DNA from 3 places in the Paenibacillus donghaensis genome. Region 3 is predicted to be linked to each of the others. Evidence: riboswitches for the same ligand, from Rfam matches in the RefSeq annotation. Region 3 holds a riboswitch; each other region holds the start of a gene.

Region 1 (7,720 bases), 1.7 Mb from region 3:
CGGCAAAAGCCTCCAGTTGACCGCGTTTAGCCTCGATGGCGCCGCTCTCCTGTGCAGATCTGGAGCCAGGTTGCGGCTTAAGCGCATTCTCGCCAAGCAGACCTCCAGCCAAGGGACTCCAGGCTACCACGCCGATTCCGTGATGTTTGGCGGACGGCAGGACCTCCAGTTCCGGTTCTCTGCACAGCAGGCTATATTTATGCTGCTCGGAGACGAGTCCCAGCATGCCGCGCTTTTTGGCTTCGGCCTGTGCTACAGCCAGATGCCAGCCGGCAAAGTTGCTGGAGCCGATGTAGTCGGCAGAGCCTTTTTGGATGATGGACTGAAAAACTTCCCACAGCTCATCCCAGCTGACGCTCAGATCGACATGATGCATCTGGTACAGTTCAATATGCTCCGTCTGCAGTCGCTTCAGCGAACCCTCCAGATGGCGGCGGATTTTATAGGCGGACAGTCCGTTCTCCGAGTTAGGTCCGTCATTCGCATCCTGCATATCCCCGTATACCTTCGTGGCCAGCACAACACGCTGCCGACGGTTGCCGCCTTGGGCGAACCAGTGTCCGATGATCTCCTCAGTGAAGCCGCGTTTCTCTCCGCCATAGCCGTTTGCGGTATCGAAGAAATTAATGCCCGCGTCCAGCGCGGCGTCCATAATGCGAAAAGCTTCCTTCTGGTCCGTACTTTGACCGAAATTCATTGTGCCCAAACAGAGCTTGCTTACATTCAGTCCCGTACGTCCTAGCTTGGTATACTTCATAAGTTTGCCGCCTCTAATTCGTATTTTCCAATAATTATTACAGTATCCAATTATATACACACTCTGACCTATTACCCTTAAACAGCTCAGGGGAATCATGTGGCGGGAGCGGGAAAGGGATGCAATTTAGCATTGCAGACAGAAGCGGGCGGTAAAAAGCGGTAGTATGCCTATTAGCTGCGAAACTACTTACTCCTTATAACAAAAGCCAGGGTATAACCTCTGCTGTATGTGAGAGCAGAGGTTATACCCTGGCAAGTTAATATGAGAGGCATCTAAAACAACTGTGTGGCTAGTGAAGTCTTCAACCTAACCTTCCAGCAGCAGAGATTCCGGGTCCTCCAGCAGTTCCTTAACCCGGACAAGGAAGCTTACTGCTTCTGAGCCATCTACGATCCGGTGATCATAGGAGAGCGCGATATACATCATCGGGCGGTTGGCACTGCGTTCTTCATCCAGAGCGATGGGACGCAGCTGGATTTTGTGCATGCCCAGAATACCGACCTGAGGTGTGTTCAGGATAGGGGTGGACAACAGTGAGCCAAACACCCCGCCGTTGGTGATCGTAAATGTGCCGCCCTGAAGATCAGGCAGACCCAATGTATTCGCCCGTGCCTTGGAGGCCAGCTCGCCAATCTGGCGTTCGATCTGGGCGAAGCTCAGCCGGTCGGCATCGCGGACCACCGGAACAACAAGCCCTTCCTTGGCAGCGACGGCAATACCGATGTCGTAGAATTTCTTCAGCACCAGATCCTCGCCGTCAATCTCGGCGTTGAGCATCGGGAAGGCCTTCAGCGCGCCGATTACGGCTTTGGTGAAGAAGGACATGAAGCCAAGTCCTACCTCATGCTTCTCTTTGAAGGCATCCTTGCGGCGTTTGCGGATGTCAAGGATGGCTGTCATGTCCACCTCGTTGAAGGTGGTCAGCATCGCCGCCGTCTGCTGCGCTTCGACGAGGCGGCTGGCAATGGTCAGCCGTCTGCGCGACATGCGCTTGCGCTCGACGTTCTTGCCATCGCCCGGCAGCTTCGCGCCCGCCGCCGCTGGCTTCGCACCCTCCGGCTTGGCTGGCGCCGCCGGAGGGACGGGGGCAGCAGCCTGCGGCGCGGCTGCCCCATGGCCCGAAACATCGGCCTGGATGATCCGGCCGAGGGTGTCGCGCGGGCTGACCTCGCCGAGGTCAATGCCGCGCTCACGGGCCAGCTTGCGCGCCCCCGGCGAAGCCAGGGCCGCTGCGCTGTCAGCCGCCGCCGGCTCTGCAGGCGCGGCCTGCGGCGCTGCGGCGGCTGCACCGTCGACGCTAGCCGCACTTGCGGCAGGCGCACCGCCCGCCGCTGCACTGGCCCCTGCGGCAGGCGCGCTGCCCGCCGTGTTCCCGCCGCTGCCGGCTGCCTCGATGATGCCGATGGCTTCGCCAACGGCTACATTCTCGCCGGCCTGGCGCAGGATGGAGGAGATGACGCCATCCTCCTCGGCGCTGATCTCCAGGTTGACCTTGTCGGTCTCCAGCTCGGCAAGCACATCACCCTGGCCGACGGTATCGCCTTCCTTGACCAGCCATTTGTAGATTGTTCCTTCGGAAATGGATTCGCCCAGATCGGGTACTTTAATTTCGGACACAGGCCGTACCTCCCCAAATATAGTAGATTACGTTATCGTGACGCCGTCCTCCCTCAGGTGGACGGCACAGGCGCTTGTACTTGCGAGTTCAATTTCAGGGCTTCTCTGACAATTCTCCGCTGCTCATAAGCATGGACGTCTGCGTAACCGCTGGCCGGGCTGGAACGCTCCGGTCGGCCGATGTACTGGACAGGAGCCTTCGGCGGCGCTATAGCCCGCAGCCTTGGCTCCGTGTAGCTCCAGGCGCCCATATTCTTCGGTTCTTCCTGTACCCAGACAATTTCCTCCAGTGCGCTGAATGTGCTCAGGAAGGCATTAAGCTCTCGCTCCGGGAACGGATAGAGCTGCTCCAGGCGGAGGATATGCAGCCAGGAGAAGTCCTGGCCGCGCGCGGCCTCCAGCTCGGTCTGCAGATCGACGGCAAGCTTGCCGCTGCAGACCACCAGCCGTGTAACCTCGGCTGGCTTCTGGCCCAGCAGAGCCTCAGGGAGTACCGGATGGAACTGCCCGGTGCCGAACTCTGTTCCCGGCGAAGTGCTGCGCGGGTTGCGGATCAGGCTCTTCGGCGTCATGATGACCAGCGGGCGGGCATTCTCCTTGCCGCACAGGGCTGCCTGGCGGCGCAGCAGATGGAAATACTGCGAGGCGCTGGTCAGGTTCGCTACGGTCCAGTTCTCCTCGGCGGACAACTGCAGATAACGCTCCAGCCTGCCGCTGGAATGCTCTGGCCCCTGGCCTTCATAGCCGTGAGGCAGCATCACTACCAGATTGCTGCGCTGGGTCCATTTGGCGCGTCCAGCCGCAATGAACTGGTCAAAAATAACCTGTGCGGCATTGGCGAAGTCGCCATACTGCGCCTCCCAGATGACCAGCGTCTCCGGCGCAAATACATTATAGCCGTATTCGTAGCCCAGCACTGAAGCCTCGGACAGCGGACTGTTGTACACGCCGAAGGAAGCATGGGATTCACTCAGCTGGTGCAGTGGTGAGAACAGCTCGCCGTTCTCGCTGTCATGCAGCACCAGATGGCGGTGGGCGAAGGTGCCGCGCTGTGAATCCTGGCCGCTGAGGCGGATGGGGGTGCCATCCTTCAGAATGGTGGCGAAGGCCAGCGTCTCGGCCAGCGCCCAATCGACCTTCTCGCCTTCATTCAGCGCATCCTTGCGCCGCTGCAGAATCCGCTCCAGCTTCGGATAGACCTTGAAGCCGGTTGGAACGGTCAGCAGCTCGCGGTTGATCTGCTGCAGCTGGGGAAGCGGCACAGCAGTGGGAGCTTCAGCAGGACGCTGCGTCTGGATGGCTACCGCTGTTTTGGCTTCCGCATTCTTGTGCTTGCCTTCCTTCATCCTATCATAAGCCTGCTGCAAGACTTTCTCCGCTTCGGCATTCATAAGCTTCACTTCGCCCTCTGTAACCACCTTCTCCTGCTTCAGGCGCTCGGCGTACACATTGTAGACGGTAGGATGGTTGCGCACCTTGCCATACACGACAGGCTGCGTAGTTTCCGGATCATCCATTTCATTGTGGCCGTGACGGCGGTAGCCGATCAGGTCGATCACGAAATCCTTCTTGAACAGATTGCGGTAAGCGCTGGCGAGCCGCACGGCGGAGATGCAGGCCTCCGGGTCGTCAGCGTTGACATGGACAATCGGAATTTCGTAGCCTTTGGCCAGATCACTTGCATAATGGGTTGATCGGGAATCTTCGCTCTCTGTAGTAAAGCCTATGCGGTTGTTGACGATGATATGGATCGTTCCACCATTCTGATACCCATGCAGCTTGCCGATGTTCAGCGTCTCGGCTACGATGCCTTCTCCTGGAAAAGCAGCATCCCCATGCATCAGCACAGCCATAGCCTTGCTGGTGTCGAGCTTCGGCAATCCGGGTGACTTGCGGTCCTCCTGGGCAGCACGGGTGAAGCCTTCGACCACAGGGTTGACGAACTCCAGATGGCTTGGGTTGTTGGCAAGCGTCAGCCGGGTGCGGACAGTCTCGCCTTCACGTACGGCACGGTCGGCACCCAGATGGTATTTCACATCGCCGGACCAGCCGTAGTTAATGCCCATCGACCCTTCGGAAGGGAACAGCTCCTTATTCGGAGAGTGATGGAATTCCGAGAAAATAATATCATAAGGCTTGCCCAAAATATGGGCCAGCACATTAAGACGTCCCCGGTGGGCCATGCCCATCAGGATATGCTCTGCACCGTCATGGGCGGCGGCGCGTACGATTTCGTCAAGCATCGGCACAAGCGCGTCGTTGCCTTCCAGACTGAATCGCTTCTGGCCCACGAAGGTCTTGTGCAGGAACGTTTCGAATTGTTCTACCTCGATCAGGCGCTTCAGCAGCTCTTTGCGCTCATTGTTGTTCAGCGGAGCAGGGGAACTGGCCGATTCGGCTTGGCTGTTCAGCCAGCGCAGCTCCTCTTCCCCGTGAACATGCCCGAACTCGTAGGCAATCGTCTGCGTATAGACCTGCCGCATGCGGTGCACGGCATCCCAGCCGTTGCGCACATTCTTGGGTGCATTCTCCCAGAGCAGCGATGCAGGCAGGGCCATCAGGTCCTCACGGGTCAGCTCGTAGGTCTCATGATCGAGCCACTTGGCCATCGGATTGTGATCCCGCTCCAGCGGGTCGATATTAGCGGCCATATGGCCATATATTCGAATATTGGTGATTAGCTTGGAGGCTTTGACTGCCTTCTTCAGCCATGCTGTATCGCCCGTAGGTACAGGCTGAGGAGGCTGGTCGGCACCGGCCGTAAGCGGCGGTGGCCCTGATAGAATAAACAGTTCGCGGTAATTGGCCTCTACCGAGGCGGGGTCGTTAAGAAACTGGTCGTATTTCTCCTGAATATAGCCCAGGTTGGGTCCATAATACTTGGTCCAAACGGATTCGTTATAGGGCTCATTAGCTGCCATGGATAGATCCTCCCAACGGATGAACTCCGATATTCGGAGCTGCAATGATTGCGGTTTCATTCCTTACCTTATTGTGCTACTTTCAGGCCCTGTAATCAATTCATACTTTCGTCCAATCCGTTCGCAAAACGATATGGTTCATCTTGCATTCTCTATATTTCTATAACTATGCCAAAATATGATAGAATTTTCCGCTTGAATCAATGAAAAAAATTCCAGAAAACGACACACTTTTCCGTATTGATCTTGTATAATGTACTTGCGGATAACGGTTTTTTATAATCATTAGCCAGATCCTTTCATGCAAAGGGTCCAGTAAAGGGTAAACCTGCCGAAAGACAGGGGCACAAAGTCGCGGGTCTAAGGTAGAAATACTAAGACAGCCGGACTGCCTGGGGACGCGGAAATCTAGGAGGAGATTTTTTGGATAAGTCCAACCAGGGGAAAGATGGAGTTCTGAAGACGATGGATCTGGATGCGGAATGGATTCACCTCATGCTGGTAGCCAAGAAGGCTGGCATACAAGCAGAGGAGATCCGCCGCTTTTTTGCAGAGAAAGCTTGCCGTGTCATTGTGTAGGACGGGTGAAGAGCTCTGGGATGTTGCATACCAGAAGAGGCACAGCGATTCGTCGCTGTGCCTCTTCCGGTTTACGACCAAGGGCTGAAGTATTTTTAAAAAGATAAGAATTTATATGCATCGCGCAATGAAATTAGCCTTCTCTTTCTCGCAGAAACGGATGCCGCCTCTTGCAGAGGACGGCGAAGCCGTTTCTACTTGTCCTTGTGTTCCAGGCGCCATTTCTGATAGTCGAGGAATTCCTTGAATTCCCGCTTGCTTATACCTGAAGCCATCGCTTCCTGAACCAGCCCGAACCATTCGGCATCCAACGGGGACTCCCCGTCTTCGGCCACCTCGCCGTATAGCAGAGCATGTACAGATACCTGAAGCGCATCGGCGATCTTTTCAATGAACTGAATGGAGGGATTGGATTGAATATTTCTTTCGACATTGCTCAGATACGATTTCGCTACATTAGCCTTGTCTGCAAGCTCGGACAACGACAGCCCCTTCTCCAGACGGAGATGGTGGATGCGGCCTCCCATATGATCAGGCACGATAACAACGCCCCTCCGTACTTTTTGTAAATATAAGGATTTATATGTTTTACGTTATAAATCATCCTTATATTTCTCGCTGAAACGCCCCGTCCTATAAAAGGACGGCGAAGCCGTTTCCACTTGTCTAGTATAACAAATATCGGCAATTCCGACAAAGCGCGTGGAAATTCAGGTAATGCGCGTATCATTGCTAAAAAAACGGCAGCTCCGGCCCGGACTAGGGCTTGGATCTGCCGTTTTTTATAAGAGGGTTATTAATTTGTTCTAATTTCCCCCAAGCCCTGCAGGGCGTTGAAGGTCCAGCTCAGGCTGATGCCGTCTCCCTGGAATTCATTCTGGTCAGCGTTGTTGTCGGCAAACTCAAAGGCTACTTTGAAATCCTTGGAGGACCCGGCTGCAATGCCGTTGCTGAATTCAGGCAGCGTAGTGAGATTCAAGGTATTCAAGGCCTTCAGTTCAGCGAAAGTAAGGGTAGTCTCAATCTGGTTAGTAATTGCTCCGCTCGTATAGCTGCTCTTGAGAATATGGATCTTGAAATGTTTGCCTAGATCGTCCGCATTGGCCGGTGCACCTTCGCGGTTCGTTACCGTATATTCCGATTTCAGGCTTAGCCCTTTGATATCCAGGGAGCCGTCATTCTTAAGCTTGAAGCTGCGGACGGCGATATCGCCGGGCTTCAGATTGTTGAGTGGAATAAACTGGGTAGGATCAGTGTTCAGGTCGAGGGTTCCGGCCGCGAAGGTTGCGGTTGTTTGTGCAGTATCACTGAAGTAGGCGAAGGTGCCTCCCCCGATTAAAGACAATCCCAGAGCTGCTGATGCTATGCCAAGACCCAGTGTTTTTTTGATACCCATATTGATGTTTCCTCCTTAGATTTATATTGATTTATTAAATTTGTATTGTTTTATTTGTAGACGCCTGCTCCTTGGCTTGCCTCGAAGGTCCAGGTCAGGTTCAACTCGTCGCCTTGATAATAATTCTGCGGGGTCAGGTTTTCTTTGAAGAAAAAGCTCACGTACAGCTTGTCGCTGGTATTTGCCTTGATCCCTGATTTTTCGCCCCATAAGCCGGTTTTGACCAGATCAGGTGTTATTTTCTCCAGATCGGCAAGCGATTTGACCAGGACAGGGATACTGTTCTTGTCATCATTGATCATAATCGTAACAATGATATCTTCCTTCAGATTGTGGCTGCCGTTATTGCCGTTCAGATCGTTTACGGTAGGTACAGTCTTAAGCAGCACCTTGGTGATGTCCAGAGAGCCGTCGTTCTTCAGCCAGAACGTTTTGTTAATGGTGTCC
Region 2 (7,720 bases), 2.5 Mb from region 3:
CTTTTTGCCGTGAATTCGAGTGCTATAATGAAAAAGTATGAAAACAGTGCATTTTATCTAAATTTTTCGCGAAAGAAGCTGACTAAGATGAACGAGGGGTTACAAGACCGCCTTGAAAAATATGGATTATCCCTGTATATGATACGAATTACACTGGCTGCTTCGTTATCCTGGATTGCAGTCCACAGCCTGTATGGTGACGGTTATTTGTATTTCGCGCCACTGGCGGCGATTCTGATTACCCAGAGCACGGTCAAGGCCTCCTTCGAGAAAGGCATCTACCGCATGATCGGCATCATTTTGGGCGGTGTGGTCAGCCTGGTCGTTGGCCAGTTCCTTGATGTGGGCGCTCTTTCGATTCTACTGATTCTGCTGATCGGCATCGGGGTGGCCACAGCCTGCCGGATTAATATCCAGGCCGTGTCCCAGGTTGGCGTCACTTCCGTGCTTGCCCTCACCTTCTACCAGGACCACTATGTCATGTGGCGGGTCGCGGAAACCTTGATCGGCGTGCTGATCGCATTGGCTATAAATATGATTGTGGTTCCGCCAAAGGGCTTCATCAAAGTCAAAAGCCTCGTGCTGGATGGAAGCCTGCTGCTGGCGGATGCGCTGCGTGCCTTGGTACCCGGCAGCCGGGACGCTGCGCAGGCCAAAGAGACACTCGCGAAGGCCGGAGCTCGGCTCTCGCGCAGTGTGCAGCAGCAGAAGGAAATGCATTTCACGGTAGCCCATGTGCAGTGCCGGGGCCAGCTAAGCCGCCTCTCCATTACTACAGGCCATATGAAGGTCGTTCAGACCTACGTTCAGGACATTCACACCGAGATGAAGCTTCTGCCCAGACATCATGCCGCATCGGACTGGATGGCTGAGGTTCTGCAGGCAACCGCCGACTGTATCGGTCATTATGCAACATCAGCCTTCGGCGGTGCGGATAACCAACAGCCGCTGGCTGATGCCCTGCGCAAGGCCCGCGCTCTGCAGCAGCAGAGCTTCGCAGATCTTCAGGGGAACTGCTCTTTGAATTCGATCCGCGATCTCGGCGCAGTCTTCTCTCATCTCAATCGGGTGCTGGACGAAATCGAACGCGCCGAATACGCCGCCACCCAGATTGTGCCGCGGCCGGTCGCAGCGGAAGCTGCGCGCGCCCTCTTTTTCCTCAAGAAGGGTCTGTCCCATAAGCTGTAGTATCGCATAGAAGTTGTTAGAGCAGCAACAGGCGTTTCTGGAGTTTCCACACCGGAGACGCCTGTTTGTTATATAATCCAAGATTGCAACTTGTAAATTAGCGACTAAAGAACTAGAATAAAGGATGTTTACAAGAATTCAATATAGCTTTTGTACCAGATATACCATCAAAAATGTCGATTTCAGTCGGAAAATGGTTGTGCTGAGTATAGGATTGATCCATTTATTCAAAGGCAAACTACTTGAAAGAGTAGGACGCAAAGCAATGGGCCTAAAGATGCCAACAAGGCATTCATGGCTGCCAAGCCGCCAAGAAGACGAACATCCGCAGATTACTGCGTGTCTTTATGTCCGGATGCCATGATTATACGACAAAGCGAGGGAATATACATGCCACAGCCCGTCTCGGAAGAGTATTTAAATGAACTCATTGACCAGCTTAAGATCGACGACGACGCTTCCAGCCCTGATGCCGCTTCCCCTATGCCGGACGGCCCCTCTACCGATGATTCCGCCAATGGGATGATCGTCATTCAGAACAACCAAATCTTCATCACCTCCCCCCTATCCGGCGGCAAGCCGGCTGTCATTACCGCCATTGCGCCTGTGACCCTGAAGATCGACCAGCAGCCTGTCCTCGAACCTGCCGCAGTTACTTCTGTCAGCAGGCTCAGCTGGGCAATTGAAGAGCCGCCGCAATACAGCATTTCGGTCTCAGAGGATAAGTTGCAAGCCTTCTTCACCCTGCATCATAAGGACCGCTTCGCCTGGAGGCTGGTCGATTGCCCTGCGGGCAGCCATGTTTCCGTCCAGGCAGAACAGGATTCCGGGTCACTGATTTCCACGCTTACCCTCGAACAGGTAATCGCTGATTTCGAGAAAACCTCCATCTCTCATACTCTTAACATTCCTGCACTTTACGCGGAGCTGAGCAGCCCCACCCATCAGCCCGTTTGCATAGCCATGGGCAAGGCTCCTGTTCCTGGAGCGGATGCCAGACTGGAGCTGTTTTTTGCGGAAACGGTGGAGAACGCCTTCTGTGAAATCGAAGGTTCGGTCGACTACCGCAACCATCTGCGGATTCCCTCTGCCCAAAGAGGTGATGTGATCGCACGCAAGCACCCTCCTGAAGCGGGCCTCCCCGGGTATGATGTGTTTGGCGGGATTCTGCCTGCAGCCCCACCCACGGATATCAAGGTGGTTGCCAAAGATCACACCCTGCTGCTTCCCAGCAACGAGATTACAGCGCTTAGGGAAGGGAGACCCCGGATAACGGGTAATCATGTGAAATATTTCGACATTTCCACAGCTTATGTTATTCCCGGCAATGTGAACATCAAGACCGGCAATATTGTTTTTTCGGGCGATATCATTGTACATAACGATGTTGAGGATAATATGATCCTCGAATCGCTGGGCAACATCTATATCTATGGAAATGTCTATAACTCAACCATTACGGCTACAGGCAGTATCCTTGTACGCGGCAATGTCGTTAACAGCCAGCTGTATTCCGGGTATTTCGGGGTCCTGTACAACCGCCTCTATACAATCTCCAAGCTGCTGCTTGAGGATAGCCGTCTGTTGCGCGAGGCCGCACGTGTGCTGACGGAGACACTGGAGTCGCAGCGGCGGACGGTAAAGTACGGGCAGGTGATCCTGCTGCTGCTGGAAAGCAAATTCAATATGATTCCGGGTCTGATTCATGATCTGCTGAACGTGCTCTCCAATATCAGGAACACCTATCATCAGGACACTGACCAACTTAAGCAGCTGCTTGAGGTTTTTCTGCGGCCGACGCAGCATATCGATTTCTTCCAGGATTCCGTGCTTTCCGCCTTCCTGAAGCTGCTGAAGGATCTGTACAGCGGGGTTGCCCGCATGCAGGAGGTCAAGGTGCAGATTGATATCCCGCAGTGCAATAACAGCACGCTTAAGTCAAACGGGGATATCTATATTCACAAGGAAGGCATTCTGCAGAGCAGCCTGTTCTCCTCAGGCGACATTTCGTTCGCGGGGGAAGATGCGGTCTGCCGCGGCTCCAGCCTGGAAGCTGCCGGAACCATAACGGCGCAGACTGTAGGCGGCAAGTCGAGTGCCCCCTCGGCACTGAAGGCCGGAGAGCAAATCTCCGTCCGCCGGATGTATGAAGGCCGGGTTACGGTGGGACGATATTCGGAGGAAATTATCGTGCCTGTCGAGAATACCGTATTTACCGTCCAGAGCATGCGGCGGGTGTAATAGGCCAAGCCGCCCCCCGAAGGGAGCGGCTTTCGTTGCTGCGAGAACCAGAAGGTTCAGATACAGGCGAAATACTTGCTTATCTGCCTCGGTCTCAGCCTTCGCTTTCCGGCCGGTACACCGGTCTGTCCATATCAAAAATCCGCCCAACCGCCGCATATGAAGCCCCGGCCAGACGACTGACCGGCTTCAGACGGCTGATATCGATCCGGCCGTTCTCATACAGCTCCTCTGCAATGTGGAAGCCGACAACCTCACCGATGATCATATCGCAATGCCCCAGATCCAGCTGCTGCACCAAGCGGCATTCCATGGCAATCCGGCATTCCAGAACCCGCGGAACCTTCACCAGCTGCCCGGCAACCGGCGTTAATCCGGCCAGCTCCAGCTCACTGACCCCGGCAGGGGCGTTAATCGAGGTATGGTTAACCGCCGCTACGTTCTCCTCATCCACAACATGAACGACATATTCCTTAGTATGCATAATGTTACGCGCTGTATCTTTCATTTCACCGTCCGGCTTGCGCACACAGGAGAACATCACCATAGCCGGATCATCGCTGACAATATTGAAGAAGCTGAACGGAGCGGCATTGACTACCCCCTGCTCATTGATGGAAGTCACGAACGCAATGGGCCTTGGTACAATGCTGCCAATAAGCAGCTTGTAATTGTCATGAACGGACTGGTTGGCTGTTTGAATAAACATATGATCTCCTCCTGTAACTCGTACTTCTACATCCTAAATCCATGTTAAACTATTTGTGAATTGTAGCATAGCGCAAGAAGGAGAGTGAATATTATGAGATACAACCGGTTGGGAAACAGCGGGCTGCAGGTGTCTGCGCTGGGACTGGGCACGAATGCCTTCGGCAAACGCGCCGACCAGGAGACCTCCATCACCATTATTCACGCTGCAATGGAGCATGGAATTAACTTTATCGATACAGCCAATATTTATGCGGGCAGTGAATCGGAACGGATCATCGGGCTTGCCTTGGAGGGTAGACGGCAGGAGGTCGTGCTGGCGACCAAAGCCGGCTTGCCGCGCCATGACGGACCGGGCGGAAGCGGTTCCTCCCGCCGCCACCTGATGCAAGAGCTGGAAGGCAGCCTCAGACGCCTCAAGACGGATTATGTCGACCTCTACCAGATCCACACGTTTGATCCTTATACCCCGCTGGAAGAAACGCTGCGTACGCTGGATGACATGGTCTCCTCGGGAAAAGTGCGCTATATCGGGGCCTCCAACTATGCCGCTTGGGAGCTCATGAAAGCTCTGGGCATCAGCGAGCTGCGCCAGCTGTCCAGATACTGCTCGATCCAGTGCAGTTATTCGCTGGCTGACCGCACACCGGAGCAGGAGCTGCTGCCGCTCTGCCTGGATCAGGGGGTCGGTATCATCCCGTATTTTCCGCTGGCGGGTGGCATTCTGACAGGCAAATACAGTGCAGACGATCCGGCTCCGGCAGGTTCAAGAGCGGATAAAGACCCCCATTTCGGCCGCTTTCTCAGCAAGGAACGGCTACTACTTGGAGCAGAGGTTAGCCGGATAGCAGCAGAACAGGGCGTGTCTCCCAGCATGCTGTCTTTGGCCTGGCTGATGGACAGGCCCGCTGTGTCCACCGTCATTGTAGGCGCGTCGCAGACGGAGCAGCTGCTGCACAATGCGCAGAGCCTTGCGCTTACGCTGGATGAAGCCACGCTGGGCCAGCTGGACGAAGCCAGCCAGCAATTTCGCTCCGGCGAGCCGTTCGCCTTCTACCGGCTGCCTTAGCCAGCGTTCGGCGAACGCGCAGCGGCAGAGTTGGATAAGTGCTGTTGCAGACGGGCGCTTCGTCCGATCTGCAGCTGCACGCCGATCAGCAGCACGACCAGTACCGCCAGCACTATTAGGGCGGGTCTGAAGCCGCCCCACCAGTCATGCATTTGCCCGACCAGCAAGGGGCCCATCGCACCCATCAGGTAGCCGCCGCCCTGATTCATTGCCGACAGGGAGCTTACCGCTTCCTTTATAGAACGCTTGCGTGAATATCTGGTAGCCGGATTATCCTCAGTGTGCTGAAGCCCGACCTTGTTTGACATCAGGCCTTGCTCTGCAGTATGATGCAATCATATTTAAGGTTTAAACATTCGAACATAAGCTGCACCTCGTGCTTAATGTAATCTTTTTCAGGTCAGGAGACATAATTATGGGTAAAGAAGCTATTGAGCTGTTCCGCACATGCATCCCGGTCTTTCAGACCTTAAGCGATCCGCACCGCCAGGATATCCTCTTGCTGCTGTCGGAGCATTCGCGGCTTACGGTTAATGAAATTACGGATTATTCGCAATTATCACGGCCCGCTATCTCTCATCATCTGAAGCTGCTGAAAGACAAAGGGCTGGTTACGGTGGAGCAACAAGGCACGCTGCGTTATTACTCTTTGGCGCTGGAAGACTCGGTAGCCTTGCTGAAACAACTGCTGTTTATCGTTGAACGGGACTGTATCAAGCCTTGAAGCCAGCAGTCCCTGGCTATGCCTTAAAGGTCAATATGTTTAAACCCATCGAAATGGAGGCTGCCCATGATACCACAAACCACTGAGAGTATTGGTCATATGCTTGAAGAGCATCGGCAATTTTTTGATAGCGGAAGCACCAAGGACATTCAATTCCGGCTGCAACAGCTGCAGAAGCTGAGGGACAACATCCGCAGATATGAACAGCGTATTATCACTGCCTTGCACCAGGATCTGCGCAAAAGCGAGTTCGAAGCCTACGCTACCGAAGTAGGGTTTATCCTCGACAGCATCGGATATATGATGAAGCACCTTAAACGCTGGAGCAAGCCGGTTAAGGTCAGAACGCCGCTGCATCTATTTCCTTCGCGCAGCTATTTCATCAGTGAGCCTTACGGGACGGCGCTGATCATCGGCCCGTTCAATTATCCGTTCCAGCTACTGATTGAACCGCTGATCGGCGCGCTTGCCGCGGGAAACTGCGCCGTGCTGAAGCCTTCGGAGAGTACGCCTGCCGTCTCGGCCGTGATTGAAGAGCTGATCGGGGAGACCTTCGAGCCGCGGTATGTGAGAGTAGTTCAGGGCGAGAAGGAAACCACCAACTTACTGATTCATGCGAAGTTTGATTATATCTTCTTCACCGGCAGTGTACCGGTCGGCAAGATTGTCATGCAGGCCGCGGCGGCCAACCTGGTGCCAGTCACCCTGGAGCTGGGCGGCAAAAGCCCGGTCATTGTAGACCGGACCGCGAACCTGGACGTCGCCGCGAAACGGATCGTCTGGGGCAAGCTGGTCAATGCCGGACAGACCTGCATTGCGCCGGACTATCTGCTGGTGCATCATGAGGTTGCAGGCGATTTGCTTGCAAGGATCGAACATCATATTGGCCAGTTCTACGGCCAGGATGCCCAGCACAGCCCGGATTACGGAAGGATCGTCAATGAAAACCAGTTCAAGCGACTGGCCGACATTGTGGAGCGGGACCGCAAACGGATCGTTATGGGCGGCACCACAGCAGCAGACGATCTGTATATCGAACCTACCCTTTTCTATCCGGCAACCTGGGAGGATGCTTCGATGGAGGGCGAGATCTTCGGCCCGCTGCTGCCGATCATGGAATACCGCCAGCTGGATGAAGCCATTAAGTTGATCAATGACCGCCCGAAGCCACTCGCCCTTTATCTGTTCAGTGAAGATTCGCAGGTTCAGCAGGAGGTGCTGGGCAGAGTCTCCTTCGGCGGCGGCTGCATCAACGATACGATCTCGCATGTAGCCAGCCCCCATCTGCCGTTTGGCGGAGTCGGCCATTCGGGGATTGGCGGCTATCATGGCAAACACAGCTTCGACGTCTTCTCCCACCGCAAGAGCATCGTCAAACGTAGCTCGCGGCTCGATTTCGGAATCGTGTATCCGCCTTATGGCAACAAGGTGAAGCTCGCGCGCCGAATTCTGAAGTAGAGTAGCGGCCAGAGGCATAAAGGCCTCTGCTTCACCGTCCGCTGCCGCTTTTATCAGAATTAAAGTTACTGCTTAGGCCTCCGTATGATGAGAACCATAGAAGATTTAACTTCGTAGTGGTTTCCTAAGTCTGAGCCATTGAATTAGTTGCAAAAGTGGTTACTACTTAGGACCCAATAGGATAGGAGCATCAAAGTCTGATCGCCACATAAGTCCAATCCAAAGAATTAGTTGCGAAACTGCATCTATTTAGCCGTTTTTTTCTGTTTTGGAGGAAATAAGTGCGAAAACGCACTTAATTTAGGATTTTGAGCGTAATAAGCTTGCTTTAC
Region 3 (7,720 bases):
GCAATCAGCTTCCCTGCTCCGTCATAGCTTAAGCTCAGAGAAGCCCCGGCTGTACTGACCGCTTCCAGCTTCGTACCCTGATATGCAAAAGTAATCTTATTCCCATTCAAATCCATGATGGATTGCAGCAGCCCTTCTGCATTGAACCGGTATAGATCGCCTTGAGGCGATGTGAGCGTATATGCTCCTGCTGATGGGGCACTCAGCGTCCAGTCGGTGCCGCGCGGTGCCAGATACTGTCCTCCCGCCAAAGGCATATACTCAAAGCGTGAGCCATCCGGGCTCATCACTTCTACCTTGCCGTCTTCTACCGCAGTCAGCTTCCATTCATAGCTGTGATGCCATCCAAGTCCACTTACACCTGTAAACGGGTCACGACTTAAATAGTTCAGGCCGAATTGTAGCGGCATCAACGCTTGCAGACGAATCGAATCGCTGGAGTAGACAAAATCTCCCCGGGCCGGATCAACCGGCGCCTGTCCAGACGGGTTCACGATCCGCAGCCGGTCCTGGATAGCCGCTTCCGTAAACTGCGGCAGATCCCCGCTGGCGATAGCCCGGCTGGTCTGCGGATGGGTCAGCAGAATGCTGGTCAAGCCGCTGATTGTTCCCGCCCAGGTCGCAGACTGGTTCAATACGGCAATGTCCTGAGCCTTCTCTTCCATGCCCTGAACCGTATCCAGCTTATAATAATAGGCCGCCAGAGCTTTCCAGCTGAGTGCAAAAGCAGGCATAGGCGCACGCAGCACCGCAAGCGGCTCTGAATATCCTGAGAGCTTGCCGTCCTTCTTCGCCCTCGCCGTGATATGCGTAGTTTCACCCAGCGTAATCCCGATCGGTTCGCTCCATTGTCCAGCGCTGTTGACTGCAATATTGGAGTACAGCCGTTCTTCTCCGCTGGATGGATAGTAGAGTTCTACTTCTAGTAGAGTCCCTGGTTCCGCAGTCCCTGAAACCACCGATTGTCCAGAGGCAGCAGGTTTGATCTGCAATGCTGCCGGAGGAGAAATCTCGTCGCCGCCAAGAATTTCGAAGCTGGCAATCTGCCCGTAGTACACGCCAACACCGTTATACTCAGCAGGAGAGATGCAGATATTATAGCGCCCTTCATCCAGCGGTACGCCGCCGATTTTCCCGTCCCAATCATATTCATGAACGATGTAATTACCGTTCAGCTTCGTTGGATACACACCGCTCGTAATCAGATCCCCGAGGAGCGGGGCAGAGCCGTCCTGCTGCGGAATACATAGGCTAATATTCGTCTTATGATTCTCCTGGCCATCGTCAGCCGCGTTGAAACTGAAGATGATTTTAACCGTATTTCCCGATTCCGGGTTAAGCTCACTCGGCTCAATCCGCATGTTGGTTGCCGCATAGGCTGACGATGTCCACTTGTCTAGTCCCGGAAGGACCGGAATGTAAGTTATGACCAGCAGCAGCGCAAGCATGAGGTTAAAATACGCCTTCATGCCACCGCTGCGCCGCTTCCTTTTTAACGCTCGGAATTTCATAGATTGTTCTCCTATCTGTTATAAGTTAGAGTAATTTCAGCTCAGCCAGCAGCTTGTACATAATGACTGCCGCTTCGGCTCTCGTTGATGAATCTTTAGGCTTCAGAAGCTGTCCGTCACCCTGCACCAGCTTCTTCTCAACCGCCGCAGCTACGGAATCCCGTGCCCATTTGCTGATGCTGGCGCTGTCCTTGAATCCGGAGAGTCCAGCCCGAGACTTGGCCGAATCCGCAACAGTAGTCGGATTAGTCACAGTGCTGTCAATCGCTCTGATCAGCATGACCATCATCTGTTCGCGGGTCAGCGGATCATTGCCGTGAAACAGTCCTGCTTCTCCGGTTACGATTCCTGCCGACGCTGCCGCTTCCACATAAGCATAGGACCAGTTCGCAGCTGAAACATCACGGAAGGTCGGCGTATCTGGCTGCAGCGGCTGCAATTGAAGAGCTGCTGCCAGCAGCTTGGTGAATTCAGCCCGGGTCAGGATGCCTTTTGGCGCATATAGGGTGCCGTTCATCCCATTCACAATTCCTCTTGCCGCCAGCACCTCTACGGCTTGCTGTGCCCAGTGGCCTGACATATCTGTGAATTTAGCTTCGCGCAGCATTATCGCATACAGTCCAGAAGCTGCAATCCTGGCCTCTACGAAGCCGTCTTCCGCCGCAGTCACTCCGCCAATATAGCTCCAGATGCCTTTTGCCGGATTGTAGCTGTAGATTCCAAGCTTCTCACGCTCTGCCGTCCAAGGTTCTTCCTTCGGATACCCTACCGCCAGCTTGGCCGGAATTAGGAATGGAGCACTTGCTTGTACCTGCCAGGCGGAACCTGCCTTCAGCAGTTTGTGGCCACTTGAGTCGAGCAGTACCTCTGTCTCCAGCTCAGCCTGAGCCAAGCTTACGCTGGTGTTGTCCGGGAATGTTCCTGCTGAAATCTCCAGCCGCGCCCAGCCATTCAGTACGGACAAGGTACCTCCAGCACTTCCGATTACCTGACTATCCTTGGCTCCGGTTACCACAGGGATCTTCACTTCCGGGATTAAACCCGTGTTCGGGGCTGTACCTGGATTTGGGTTTGTTCCCGGATTTGGGCTTGTACCTGGATTTGGGCTTGTGCCAGGATCTGGGTTTGTTCCAGGATCTGGGTTTGTGCCTGGGGATGGAGTCGTTTCCGGACTTGGATTGGTTGATCCTTCTTTCAAGTCAATCGATTCTATGTAGTCATCCTTGTTGCTATAGAGCAGCTTATCCCCGCTTATTCCGATCAGCTTTGCTCCCGGCTCTAATCCTGGCAGCGGTTTTACTGCATATGTAGAGAGGTTTACTTGCTGCAGCGTGACAGCACCGTCCACTTCCTCTTGAAACACCGCTTGCCCCTCACCTATGGACATGAAGGCATACTCTGTTCCTCCAGGCTTCATCTCAGTGAGATCCACAGGCTGAGCAGTCAGATCCTTGATATTCATAAGCACATATTTGCTCTCGGAGGCGCCGTTTTTTTGCTTGAACAGCACATAGCTCCCGTTAAAAACAAACCAGTCCACATAGCTAGCTCCGCCCAGGCTAACAATCGCACGCGTAACTCCGCTGCTCAAATTCAGCAGACCGAGGCCTCCGTCACGGGCATTCTTATACACCACATTTCCACCGGCCAGCACCGGGAATCGACCTTCGCCGAGATCAGCTTCAACGCCCGTTGCCAGATCATGATAGATCATGCTGCCGTAATGCTTGCGCTCATACCAGACCACGCCAACTCCATCCGTAGTTGGATTGCCATATTGTCCGGACTGCTGATTAAGCTTCCTGCGGGTGCCTGTCTCCAGATCGGAACTATAGATGTCCCAGTTCAAGGAGGATTCCTGCTCCGTTCCCTTATCCGCCCACACTGCAACGTTTCCGCTCATATAAGGCGCATCCTTGGCGGATGAACTCGTCGTAAGCACAGTACCTGCACCACTGCTCTGATTCAGCGCGTACACCTGTTTCACACCGTTCGCACCTGCTTCCAGCCATACAATCCGGTCTCCGGATATGCTATAGTCCGTTCTGCCCGGATCTGTCCCGGCTGCCGAAACCTCCTTCATGCTAAGACTACTGATGAACAGCCCCGCAAGCATACACACCGCCACCACTGCGGCCACAACCGACCGCGACAACTTCATATCCCTTCTAAACCTCATTCACTTCTCTCCCCCAGCGCTATTTGTAGGCACGCCAAATAACCAAGTGCCTTGAGTGGCCCGGCTGTCTTAACATCCTCCCTTGGATGAAGTAGACCCGTGGCTTTGCGTCTCCGACTTTCGTACGGATTTGCCTTTGTTCCAAACTCGGTTTTTATGTCCCTTTTTGATTTTGTAGGTGCGAGTTTTGATGTACAGGACTCTTTCATTATCGGAATTTATTCCTGTAAAATTAAGATGTTCTATTTATACCTTTTTATGGGATTAAAATGAGTAAAAAGGGACTATCTTACCGCATATCGTGCGGATAAGACAGTCCTCAGCCTTTAGTTTAGTAATCGGTTACTACTTAGGACCCTGCGAGGATATAGAAGGTTACTCGAGAAGGTTGTGGGATCACGCTACCTTAACCCAAACCCTCCCCCACCCGAACTTCAGATAACCCACGTCCTAACGGACCCTATAGCTCCTATTTCCTCATTGCTGCCATGGTTTGGAGTCTAGCGGACCGCATAGCCGCTATGTCGGCAAAATAGGCCCTAAATAGTGGATTTTCGCTTGAATAGGGGCTCCTGAGTCCGTTAATCCTGCAAAACAGCCTTTTTACAGCAAATAGGGGCTGCTGAGTCCGCAAGAGTCTGAAAGTTAAGCGCGGGTTACTGGTGGCAGCCTTCATTTGTTATTCTAAGTCTCCTTGTCGCGCAGTGTGGTATGACAGTCTCGGACGAGCAACATATGGAAAAAAAGGGGGACCTCATAATTCGCAGTACATCAGACGGGCTGCCTACGTTGATGTCACCCGAGTATCCCCCTATTCATTCACAAAAAATCCATCAACCCTAGACGGATGAACAATCCCCTCCTTCCACACGGAATATAATACCGTATCAACGAAAAGGGGTGAGGAATATCAAAGCGTTTAGGGCTTTCTTGAAAGGAAGAAACGAAGTCCCTCCTGTAAGGACAATCTCTACAGGAAATGCTTTTTTTCAGCTTAACCGTGCTGGTGATAAATTAGTATTTAGAATTGTCATCCGAAATATAAACCGAGTAACACAAGCCCATATTCATCTTGGGCGAAGAGGTGAAAACGGTCCTGTAGTCGCCTTTCTATTCGGCCCGTCGAAATTTGGAATTTCCGTAAGACGAGGAGTTATTCGTGGGACTCTGACTCGCAATGATTTAGTCGGCCCTCTAAATGGGAAGACGATCCGCGATCTAGTCCGTGAATTTGAAAGAGGCAATGCTTATGTCAATGTACACACCATACAAAATCCAAATGGAGAAATCCGCGGCCAAGTTATTTCGTAAATCATACATGAATAATTGAAATAAACGTGCTCCTCACGCAGAGAGTACCTTCACGCTGGTTGCAGAATCGACCGCTCTCCACATGCAAAAAGCATCGATCCACTGGATCGATGCTTTTTGCAATGGAATGGTATGGAGCCGAACCGTGTCAACACCTTTTTCCACGAATTGTAAGCGCTAATCTTCGTAATTCTGGCCAAACAATCTTCCATTTGTAATGAACGGCAGGCGATCGAGTTCTGTGCGTCAGCTAACCGTATTCGCGCAAGTACACAGGATTAGCGTATACCTGACGCTCATTTAACGTTGATGCAACGGGTTAAAACGTTCTGATGTCGAGGACGGGGGTCGAACCCGTATTGTAGTTACCTACCGCAGGATTTTAAGTCCTGAAATGGTCTTCGTAGACCCTTTTCTACGCTATGGGAAGTTCGAGCATAAAGCCTTTAACCATGCGGGTTAAAGGCACCTTTTGTGTTCTATAGTCTCTGCGTTCAGAAATTTGTATATGCAGCCATGTTAGCAAAAATGTTAGCAAATAGATTTGAGCAGAAGCCTTACATTCCTGCTCTTTTTTACGTCCAATCAATCACTATTATTTCGGAGGTTTATCCGTTTGACCACGCTTAGGACAAAATCCTACAGGCATTTTCTGGCTTCTCTCCTCAGAGAAAGTCCGACAGATACGTTATAATGAGGTTGTACCAACGCCTTACAAAAATTCTTAGTTTTACATAGCAATAAGTTCTGATTCATATAAGGTAATATCTTTTGCTTCAGTTTCAACTTTAAGGCAAAGTTTATTAAAAGCTTCTGATTCAATTGCTACAGGGGAAATCCTATTATCTTTCTTTTCAAAAAAGTGAACCATGTCATCAATTGTTCTATCTTTATTTAAGTGATCATTTAGATCATATATTAAAAAGAATCCTGAGTCCTGTTTATAATTATCAAGCATTGTGTTTGTTTTAGAAAACCATTCTGTTAGTTTGTCAGGAGTTGAATTTGATGGAAAGGTTTGAATGAGATTCCACACTCCATTTTTAAATACATAATCAACTGTAAAGTGCATATTACTAATGTCTTTTATTGGATGAATTTTTACGTTGGGTTTTATCTTTGTTCCTATCCACTTTTTTTGATTAAACACTTCTTTTGTGTATTGCTTAACATTCCTACTAACAATTTCCTCTACGATAATATCCTTTGAAGGGAGTTCACCGATATATGTCTTAGTCAGTGTTTCGAATAATTGTTTAGGGTCTCTTGTTAATGAGAATGTTGGCTCAGAGAATTTAAATTGACTGGGTAAATTTTCTTGTATTTGTAACAAGAAATTCTTATCATTTATATTTGGAGTAAAGAGTGATGGACTTGACATTACAGAATTTATGAAATAATCAAATATGTCTTTTTGTACTTTAAATGTTTTAAACGCAACCTCATCCTGTAGTAATCCTCTAATCTTAGGGGAACTTTCATCCAAAATCGAATGGAATAATGCATTTTCTTCAGGGCTATGCAACATTAACCCAACATTGATTGTTTCCCCTCGCAAATCACTAGGACAATACTGTACTACTGAGTACCAGTAGGCTTTACGTTCCATTTTAGTTCCCCCCCTAAGTGAGTTTGAAAAGCACCCTTATCGGCCATTATATTCAATAATTCCCTTAATAGTTGCTTTTGATTCATAATAAAGTGTTTGTAATGATCAATTTGAGATAATTTGTCTTTATACCACTCATCGGGAATTCCTGAAAACCAGCTATCGATTAATGCAGGAGTAATTTTTTCTGCTTCTAAAACGATATCATAAAAACAATGATCCTCATTGTTTGCAACATCGATATATTGATCTAAGGCCCGAAATATTTCACCTAAACCAGACATAAATGCGCCGCCACTACTTTGAGTCAATGCTTTTGTCCAAAAATCAATGTATCCACCCTGGGAAACACTTAGCATACACTGTCTTTTTTGAAGATTAGACCATGCCGGTCCCCAAAAGCAATGACCGTGATCGATGCAATACATTAGACGTTCCCCATTATTAGTAGCAATAATCAAATTCCCAAAATTACCAAAACGATCAAAGTTTGCAGTTAATAAGTCAAGAATAACGATCTTAGAAACATCAGACTTATTTGAAATATTATTAAAAAAAGATGACCAAGGTCTTTTTATGTACGGTTTACGCAAAGCTAACAGTGTCTCATAACCATCACGCAAGTTATTTTCGACTCCGTCTACTAAATTACTAGCAAAATGAAAGCCAGGAACATAATTATGAGTAAACCTCAAGGCTGGAGCGTGTGTAAGAAATATACTATCAACGTTAGCAATAGCACAATCGGGTACTGTTATCCCAAAGTGTTTAGCAATACGGTGAACTAGCACCTCTTGAATAAACATACTATCCCATTCAACCCAGGTTCTACGTGACGGGTCATAAACATTTTGATTTTTAAGTACATATTCCTTACCGTTGCTTCCAATTACTTGAACGGGTCGACTCATTCCGCCCGTATTGTCACCTAGTACTTTAACAAACGCATCTACTTCAATATGTTCTAACACAGAATCCCCCCTTTGTGTGCCTGAAGAAATTTAATTTAATATTAGCAGAGTTTATATACTATGAATATAATAATTGTGAATTAAAAAATGAACGTATGATAAGATTATTGTATTGATAGAGCTTCAGTATAATGAACCC

Evidence for each region. A riboswitch is a leader RNA that binds a small molecule or an ion and turns the genes downstream of it on or off. The one in region 3 is predicted to bind cyclic di-GMP.
Region 1: linked by a shared signal. The riboswitch ahead of B9T62_RS33815 (anti-repressor SinI family protein) and the one ahead of B9T62_RS02590 (S-layer homology domain-containing protein) in region 3 are both predicted to bind cyclic di-GMP.
Region 2: linked by a shared signal. The riboswitch ahead of B9T62_RS30115 (flagellar assembly protein A) and the one ahead of B9T62_RS02590 (S-layer homology domain-containing protein) in region 3 are both predicted to bind cyclic di-GMP.

Annotation. Positions count from the first base shown of each region.
Region 1 covers NZ_CP021780.1:7,464,301-7,472,020, forward strand. Annotated here, with positions in the region: gene B9T62_RS33800 (aldo/keto reductase) at 1-757, opposite strand, end outside; gene odhB (2-oxoglutarate dehydrogenase complex dihydrolipoyllysine-residue succinyltransferase) at 1,067-2,377, opposite strand; gene B9T62_RS33810 (2-oxoglutarate dehydrogenase E1 component) at 2,431-5,298, opposite strand; cyclic di-GMP riboswitch class I at 5,610-5,694, shown strand; gene B9T62_RS33815 (anti-repressor SinI family protein) at 5,722-5,877, shown strand; gene B9T62_RS33820 (helix-turn-helix domain-containing protein) at 6,072-6,404, opposite strand; gene B9T62_RS33825 (TasA family protein) at 6,674-7,273, opposite strand; gene B9T62_RS33830 (TasA family protein) at 7,324-7,720, opposite strand, start outside.
Region 2 covers NZ_CP021780.1:6,652,727-6,660,446, forward strand. Annotated here, with positions in the region: gene B9T62_RS30110 (FUSC family protein) at 88-1,188, shown strand; cyclic di-GMP riboswitch class I at 1,411-1,502, shown strand; gene B9T62_RS30115 (flagellar assembly protein A) at 1,579-3,429, shown strand; gene B9T62_RS30120 (flavin reductase family protein) at 3,524-4,138, opposite strand; gene B9T62_RS30125 (aldo/keto reductase) at 4,232-5,206, shown strand; gene B9T62_RS30130 (hypothetical protein) at 5,203-5,514, opposite strand; gene B9T62_RS30135 (ArsR/SmtB family transcription factor) at 5,622-5,930, shown strand; gene B9T62_RS30140 (aldehyde dehydrogenase) at 5,997-7,388, shown strand.
Region 3 covers NZ_CP021780.1:644,737-652,456, reverse strand. Annotated here, with positions in the region: gene B9T62_RS02595 (DUF6531 domain-containing protein) at 1-1,511, opposite strand, end outside; gene B9T62_RS02590 (S-layer homology domain-containing protein) at 1,537-3,690, opposite strand; cyclic di-GMP riboswitch class I at 3,742-3,835, opposite strand; gene B9T62_RS02580 (CHRD domain-containing protein) at 4,600-5,001, shown strand; gene B9T62_RS02575 (DUF3037 domain-containing protein) at 5,732-6,610, opposite strand; gene B9T62_RS02570 (hypothetical protein) at 6,580-7,581, opposite strand; gene B9T62_RS02565 (hypothetical protein) at 7,686-7,720, opposite strand, start outside.